Regions from separate parts of the Bradyrhizobium sp. BRP19 genome, predicted to be linked through region 2. Evidence: predicted binding sites of a transcription regulator. Region 2 holds the regulator's gene; the other holds the start of a gene.
What was found. The regulator HrcA, encoded in region 2, represses chaperone genes, less so after heat shock. The targets are predictions, from matches to a motif close to GTTAGCACTCNCNNNNNGNGAGTGCTAAC.
Positions count from the first base shown of each region.

Region 1: groES (co-chaperone GroES) is a predicted target of HrcA. The motif match lies at 1,892-1,920, and genes of this name have one in related genera.

Region 1 is NZ_JADYVZ010000007.1:157,797-162,006, forward strand. Features, by position in the region: gene groL (chaperonin GroEL) at 1-1,387, opposite strand, end outside; gene groES (co-chaperone GroES) at 1,506-1,802, opposite strand; gene I6F36_RS22345 (hypothetical protein) at 2,116-2,637, shown strand; gene I6F36_RS22350 (protein phosphatase CheZ) at 2,870-3,655, opposite strand; gene I6F36_RS22355 (L,D-transpeptidase) at 3,972-4,210, shown strand, end outside.
Region 2 is NZ_JADYVZ010000006.1:161,093-165,302, forward strand. Features, by position in the region: gene I6F36_RS20690 (hypothetical protein) at 1-257, shown strand, start outside; gene pncA (bifunctional nicotinamidase/pyrazinamidase) at 488-1,210, shown strand; gene grpE (nucleotide exchange factor GrpE) at 1,363-1,980, opposite strand; gene hrcA (heat-inducible transcriptional repressor HrcA) at 2,075-3,163, opposite strand; gene rph (ribonuclease PH) at 3,332-4,045, shown strand; gene rdgB (RdgB/HAM1 family non-canonical purine NTP pyrophosphatase) at 4,057-4,210, shown strand, end outside.

The sequences.
Region 1 (4,210 bases), on a different contig from region 2:
AGCCTTCCACGCCGGCGTTCTCGGAGATCTGGCGGATCGGGGCTTCCAGCGCCTTCAGCACGATGTTGATGCCGGCCTGGACGTCGTCATTGGCGTTGGTGAGACGGCCGACCGCCTTCTTGGCGCGGAGCAGCGCGACGCCGCCGCCCGGGACGATGCCTTCCTGAACCGCGGCGCGGGTGGCGTTGAGCGCGTCCTCGACGCGGTCCTTCTTCTCCTTGACCTCGATCTCGGTGGCGCCGCCGACGCGGATCACCGCGACGCCGCCGGCGAGCTTGGCGAGGCGCTCCTGGAGCTTCTCGCGGTCGTAGTCCGAGGTGGTCTCCTCGATCTGGGCCTTGATCTGGCCGACGCGGGCCTCGATGTCGGGCTTCTTGCCGGCGCCGTTGACGATCGTGGTGTTCTCCTTGTCGATCACCACCTTCTTGGCGCGGCCGAGCATCTTCACCGTGACGTTCTCGAGCTTGATGCCGAGCTCCTCGGAGATCAGCTGGCCGCCGGTCAGGATCGCGATGTCCTCCAGCATGGCCTTGCGGCGGTCACCGAAGCCCGGCGCCTTCACCGCGGCCACCTTCAGGCCGCCACGGAGCCGGTTGACGACCAGGGTGGCCAGCGCCTCGCCCTCGACGTCCTCGGCGATGATGACGAGCGGCTTGCCCGACTGCACCACGGCCTCCAGCACCGGCAGCATGGCCTGCAGGCCCGAGAGCTTCTTCTCGTGCAGGAGGATGTAGGCGTCCTCGAGCTCGGCGGTCATCTTCTCGGCGTTGGTGACGAAGTAGGGGCTGAGATAGCCGCGGTCGAACTTCATGCCCTCGACGATATCAACCTCGGTCTCGAGCGACTTGTTCTCCTCGACGGTGATGACGCCCTCGTTGCCGACCTTCTGCATCGCCTGGGCGATCATCTTGCCGATGGCGGCATCGCCGTTGGCCGAGATGGTGCCGACCTGGGCGACCTCGGAGGAGGCGGCGACCGGCTTGGCGCGCTTCTCGATGTCCTTGATGACGGCGGCAACCGCGGTGTCGATGCCGCGCTTGAGATCCATCGGGTTCATGCCGGCGGCGACCGCCTTGGCGCCTTCGCGCACGATGGCCTGGGCCAGCACGGTCGCGGTGGTGGTGCCGTCGCCGGCGAGGTCGTTGGTCTTGGAGGCGACCTCACGCACCATCTGGGCGCCCATGTTCTCGAACTTGTCCTCGAGCTCGATCTCCTTGGCGACCGTGACGCCGTCCTTGGTGATGCGGGGGGCGCCGAAGCTCTTCTCGATGACGACGTTGCGGCCCTTCGGGCCGAGCGTCACCTTGACGGCGTTGGCGAGAACGTCGACGCCGCGCAGCATGCGATCGCGCGCGTCTCCGGAAAACTTGACGTCTTTGGCAGCCATGGTCTGCAATCCCTCGTGTTATGTGATGTGTGTTGTCTTGTGCCGTGCGGCGGAACGATGGATGCCCGGATCGCCTGGATCCGGGCATGACATTCAGCGGCTGTTCAGGCGGACGGCCTTAGGCCAGCACGCCCATGATGTCCGACTCCTTCATGATCAGGAGCTCTTCGTTGTCGATCTTGACCTCGGTGCCCGACCACTTGCCGAACAGCACGCGGTCGCCGACCTTGAGGTCGATCGGGATCAGCTTGCCGGTCTCGTCGCGGCCGCCGGGGCCGACGGCGACGATCTCGCCCTGGGACGGCTTTTCCTTGGCCGTGTCCGGAATGATGATGCCGCCCTTGGTCTTTTCCTCGGCGTCGATACGTTTGACCACGACACGGTCATGCAGCGGACGAAATTTGGATTTAGCCATGACGTTTCCCTTTGGAGGCTCGCTTCGGAAGTAGTGGGGTCGGTGGGGCGGCGCTTCCGTCCCCCTCTCGTCGAGGATCGAACGGCGCGCTTAGCAATCGGGCTTTCCGAGTGCTAATAGTGGGTCCGGAAATATGGCTTGGCCGCGATCCTGTCAAGCAAAGGTGGTTAAGCGATTGTTGAGGCGGATATAGGATGGTGGCATTGGAAACTCGCTCGGGGCGTCGGCGTAAAGAACGACGTCATTGCTCCGGCAGCGGTTTTGCGCTTGGCTGCGGGAGGGGTGCGGCCATGGTCTTGTTCGGGGGAATGCCATGATCAGTTCGGCTCACGCGCGCACGGTTGCCAATCTGGCGGCCGCCTCTTGTCTGGCGCTGGTGCTGGGCGCCTGCGGCGGCGGCTTCAACCTGCCGTCCCTCACGTCGTCCCCGCCGCCGCCCGATGCCGAACCTGGCGTCGCTCCGGAAATGCCCGCCAGCATCCGCGCCGACGAGATCGTCGGCCGCTGGGGCCTCGCCTCGTTCCAGAATCCGGCCGACCGCGCCCGCACCGAGAAGATGGCGCGCGAGCAATGCAGGAACCCCTACGTGATCACCGCCGGTTCCTCCGGTGGCGTGATCATGCATCTCGCCGACCAGGCGACGCCGCAGGAGCTGCGGCTGAAGGGCTCGCCGAGCGGCAAGAACTACATCGGGCCGGCCGGCCCGACCCCCGGCGACCAGGACCGCGAAATCGTCTCCTTCGACGGTCGCGTCATGATCACCCGCTTCATCGACAAGGACGCCGGCACCCGCTATGGCAACATGGTCTACGTCCGCTGCGCGCCGAGGGCGTGACGGTCTCTTACCCTCTCCCCTTGGGAGAGGGTGGCTCGCCGCGTAGCGGCGAGACGGGTGAGGGGTCTATCTCCTCACGAACGGTCTTGCGAGTCGAGAGAACCCTCATCCGGCGCTTCGCGCCACCTTCTCCCACAAGGGGAGAAGGGAAGAAGAGTTCACGATCTGCACCGGCCAAAACAAAAAACGCCGGCCCAAGGCCGGCGTTTTGTTATTCCGATGTCGTCGCCGCTCAGTCGAACAGCGCGTCGATGTCGTCCTGCGAGGCGTGGCCGACGTCGCCGGCGAGCTTGGGGCCGTTGAGGAGCTTCTCGTCCTCGCTGCGGTTGTCGACCTGCGCGGGCACATGGGACTTGATCGCGTCGACGCCGCCCCAGATCTCCATCATCGCGTTGATGTGCTGCTCGATGAACTTCATCGTGCCCATGACCTTGCTGATGCGCTGGCCGGTCAGGTCCTGGAAGTTGCAGGCTTCGAAGATCGAGATGACGCGTTCCTGGATGTCGTCGGCAAGGCGCTTCTGCTGATCGATCGAGTCCACCTTCGACATCGCGCTGGCGGCCTGGTCGATCGATTCCGCGGCTTCGAGGATCTGCTGGGTCGCCTGCTCGGTGCCGCCGACCACCGCGCCGAGCTCGCCGTTGACCTTGGCCATCTCGCCGCCGTCGAAGCTCTTGCCGTGCAGCGTCGCGATCTCGCGCTTGGTGCGGTCGATGGCGTCGTGGATGAGGTCGAGCTCGACCTTCAGCTTCTCGCACTGCTCGATCTGCGCCCGGTAGGTCTCGAGCATGGTGCGCGCTTCGGCAAGCTCGTGCGCGGTCGAGGCGTCGATCGCCGCCATGGCAGCGCTGCCGGACAGCGGGGCCGCGACGATGCCCTTCGCCATCTGGGCGCGGATCGCGCGCAGCTCGGCCATGATCTCGCTATGCATCGGGAGTGCCTCTTCAGTTACGTCTACAATGGGCATCTCGCCACCGACGATATCTTCGACGCGAAAACGCTTGCGGTGAACAGCCATCAGGATACTCCCCCCACCTCACTCACGCGTCTTTGTAGGCAGAAGCGATTTAACACGAAGTTCACAGCAGGAACTGCTGATCGGCCGCGCGCGACGCGGCGCAAAGAAGCGATTAACCATCACCGCGCGGCGTTCATCGAAAATAAACGCTGATCGCCAAATTGCAGGCGCGCTCGCGACGTGGTGAATCCAAACGCGCTGTCCGTTTACCAAACAAAACGGCTTTTGCTTTTTATTGACCACGTCGAAGAGCGCGGATCAGCCACCGGCTCTCCACGACGCATGTGATCTAGACGAAACAGTACAGAGTACGTCGATGTTCAAGAAAATGTCTGTCGCGCTGCTCGGCAGCGCTTGCACCTTCATGGCCGGCGCGAACGACGCGGGCGCCTTCGACAACAGCGTGCCGAACGATCCGCCCGCGGTGCTGTACCAGCCGCGCGTGCCGCCGGCGCCGGTGCGCGTGGCGTCCCATTCCAACATGGGCGGCGGCTTCATCGAATTCCTGTTCGGCGATGGCCCCGGCCGCGGCCCGGCCTACGCGCCGGAGCGGCC
Region 2 (4,210 bases):
CGCTCCAGATTCCCGGCGTGCGCGAGTCGCGCATCACCATGTCCGAGCCGATCCGCATCAACGGCCAGCAAGGCTTCGAGACCCGGATCGACGGCGTCAGCGGCAAGGACAAGGTCCCGGTGACGGTGGTGCAGTGGATCCGCTTCTCGAGCGGCGGCGCTTCATTGCGCATCATCGCCAGCGCCCCGCGCGACCAATGGCAAGTCGCCTTCACCCGCTTCCGTGCCGTGCGCGACGGGATTCAGCCGAAGGGGTAGGGCGAAGCCGGCGCTAATCGTGGTTGGTCGCAGTTTCACGAAGAACCTTCGCCCAACTTCTCCCTGTGGTTATGGATCCCGGGTTCGCGCTTTGCGCGCCCCGGGATGACGGCGCTATGGGCTTTGTCAGCCCACGCGCTGGACAGAACCGGCCGCATTTTCGGGCTTCTGTTCGTACACGAACGGAACTAGGCTTCCTCCCGTTGGATCATCCTGGAGGGGAGGTAGACATGCTGGTTCGGCGACAGGTCTTGGCAATGCTTGGAACGACGGCGCTGGCGACGCTCGCGCCAAGCGCGCTGTTCGCGGCCGCACCGATCAAGCCGGACGAAGCGTCCGCGCTGCTCGTGATCGACGTGCAGAACTGCTTCCTGCCCGGCGGGAGCCTCGCGGTGAAGGAAGGCGAGCAGGTGGTGCCGGTCATCAACAAGATCTCGAAGGCATTTGCGAATGTGGTGCTGACGCAGGACTGGCACACGCCGGGCCACGTTTCGTTTGCGTCGGTTCATTCCGGCAAGAAGCCGTTCGAAACGGTCGACCTGCCCTACGGCAAGCAGGTGCTGTGGCCGGACCATTGCGTGCAGGGCACCGAGGGCGCGGCGCTGTCGAAGGACCTGTCGATCCCGCACGCCGAGCTCATCATCCGCAAGGGATTTCACAAGAACGTCGACAGCTATTCGGCCTTCCTCGAGGCCGACGGCAAGACCTCGACCGGGCTCGCCGGCTACCTGAGGGGCCGCAAGATCAAGCGCGTCTTCGTCGCTGGTCTTGCGACAGACTTCTGCGTCGCCTGGACCGCGCTCGACGGGCGCAAGGCGGGCTTCGAGGTCTATGTGGTGGAAGACGCCTGCCGCGGCATCGACACGCAGGGCTCGCTCGCCAAGGCCTGGGCCGACATGGCCAAGGCGGGCGTGAAGCGGATTCAGTCTGCGGATATCGCGGTGAGCGCGTAGGCGGCGCGCTATCCTTCCGTCATTCCGGGGCGCGCTTCAGCGCGAGCTATGGTGCGCAATTTGCGCACCTGAGAATCCATTGTGCGGTTGTCTCTGCTGTTCAATGGATTCCGGGTTCTCGACTTCGTCGAGCCCCGGAATGACGCCAACACTCAGTTCGCCGCGCTGCTCGATTCGTTGTTGTTCGCCGCGGGCGCAGTCTTCGCGCCGCCCTTGGCGACGCCGACCAGCGCCGGGCGCAGCACGCGGTCACCGATGGTGTAGCCGGCCTGCATGATCTGCACCACGGTGCCCGACGGCACCGACGCGTCAGGCACTTCGTACATTGCCTGGTGGAAGTTCGGGTCGAACTTCTGGCCCTGAGGATCCAGCTTCTTCACGCCGTGTTTTTCCAGCGCGTTGAGCAGCGCGCGCTCCGTGAGCTCGACGCCCTCGATCAACGAGACCAGGCCGGGATCAGCCGCAGCACGCGCCTCCGCCGGAACGGCATCGAGTGCGCGCTGGAGATTGTCGGCGATGTCGAGCACGTCGCGCGCGAAGCCGGTGATGCCATAGAGGCGGGCGTCGGCAACTTCCTTGGCGGTGCGCTTGCGCAAATTCTCCATCTCGGCCAGCGTCCGCAGCATGCGGTCGCGCGCTTCAGCCGCTTCCTTTTGCAGGGTTTCGACCGAACCCGGCTCGGGATCGTCGGGCATGATGTAGGGTTTCGACACCACGGGCTCGCCGGTCGCTGCAGTCGTGTCTTGGGGTTGCCGGTCTTGCTCGGTCATCGGCTCTGATCTCGAACTCGTTTCAGGGATGTTGGCCCGGATATCGTGCTTAAGCCCGCGAAAATCAAGCGCCCGTGATCGGCAGAAAGGCCGGTCAGCCCCCCAACAGGCGGCTGACGATGCGGGCGGCGTAGTCCACGGTCGGGATCACGCGGGCATAATTCAGCCGCGTCGGGCCGATCACGCCGAGAACGCCGACGATGTGGCCGGCGGCATCCCGATAGGGCGAGATGATGGTGGAGGACCCCGACAGCGAGAACAGCTTGTTCTCACTGCCGATGAAGATGCGCACGCCTTCGGCGGTCTCGGCCCGGCCGAGCAGATCGATCACGCCGCGCTTGGTCTCGAGGTCGTCGAACAACAGGCGAACCCGCTCCAGATCCTCCAGCGCGTGCAGATCTTCGAGCAGATTGGCGTGGCCGCGGACGATGAGCTGACGGTCCTCGCTCTCGCCGCCGGACCAGCTGGCAATGCCGGCCGAGATCACTTTCTGTGTCAGCTGATCGAGCTCGGCACGGGCCTCGCCGAGTGCGGTCTCGAGCTCGAGCCGCGCTTCGGCCAAGGTCCGGCCGCGGATCCGCGCATTGAGGAAATTGCCGGCCTCTGTCAGCGCCGAAGAGGGAACTCCGGGCGGCAGCGTCAACACGCGGTTTTCAACCTGGCCGTCTTCGCCGACCAGGATCACCAGCGCTTTTTCCGGTTCCAGGCGGACGAATTCGATGTGCTTCAGCCGCGCATTGGATTTCGGCGTCAGCACGACGGCGGCGGCCCGGGTCAGGCCGGAGAGCCGCATCAAGGCCTGGTCCAGCGCCGCCTCGACCGATTGCGCCTCGCCGACGGACGAGAGCTGGCTCTGGATCGCCTGCCGCTCGGCCTCGTTGAGGTCGCCGACCTGCATCAGGGCATCGACGAAGAAGCGCAGGCCCAGTTCCGTCGGCAGCCGGCCGGCGGAGGTGTGCGGGGCATAGATCAGGCCGAGCTGTTCCAGATCGGCCATGACGTTGCGCACAGATGCTGGCGACAGCGGCATCGCAATCAGGCGGGAAATGTTGCGCGAGCCGACCGGCTCACCGGTCGCGAGATAGCTTTCGACAATTTGACGAAAGATGTCGCGGGAACGCTCGTTGAGCTGGGCAAGGCCTGCGCGCGGCGCGATCAGATGGATCGGATCGTGATGGGCCACAGACGGTAACTCCTCTCGGATCCTTATAATTTGTCCATCCGGGCCGCGTCTGACAAGCGTTGCGTTTGCAGGCCGACGGTCAGGGGGTGAATAAGCCCTTGCCGCCCACCCCCGCCCCACCTACAAGCACCGCGAACAGCCTATTCCCGTGAGTTTTGGAGATTTCCCATGCGGCCAAGCCGCCGTGCGCCCGACGAATTGCGCCCCGTGACGCTGGAGCGCGGCGTGGTCAAATATGCGGAAGGCTCGTGCCTCGTTAAATTCGGCGACACCCATGTGCTGGTCACCGCCACACTGGAGGATCGCCTGCCGCCGTGGCTGAAGGGGCAGGGCCGCGGCTGGGTCACCGCCGAATACGGCATGCTGCCGCGCGCGACCTCCGAACGCACCCGCCGCGAGGCCTCCGCCGGCAAGCAGAGCGGCCGCACCGTCGAGATCCAGCGCCTGATCGGCCGCTCGCTTCGCACCATCGTCGATCTCGAAGCTCTTGGCGAGCGCCAGATCACGGTCGATTGCGACGTGCTCCAGGCCGACGGCGGCACGCGCACGGCCTCGATCACTGGCGCCTGGGTCGCGCTTGCCGATTGCCTCAACTGGATGAAGGCGCGCAACATGGTGAAGGCCAACGTGATGCGCGACAACGTCGCCGCGATCTCCTGCGGCATCTACAACGGCACGCCGGTGCTCGATCTCGACTATGCCGAGGATTCGGAAGCCGAGACCGACGCCAATTTCGTCATGACCGGCGATGGCCGCATCATCGAGGTGCAGGGCACCGCGGAACGCGAGCCGTTCACGCAGGACGAGTTCCTGAAGCTGATCGCCCTGGCGCAGAAGGGCATTGCGCGCCTGGTGGACTTGCAGAAACTGGCCGTGGCGTAGTCAATAGGCCCATGCACCGCCGAATCACCGACAAGCTCGTCATCGCCACCCACAATCCCGGCAAGCTCGCCGAGATGAGGGAGCTGCTCGCGCCGTACGGGATCGAGGCGGTGTCGGCGGGCGAGCTCGGCCTAGACGAGCCCGAGGAAACCGGCAACGATTTCC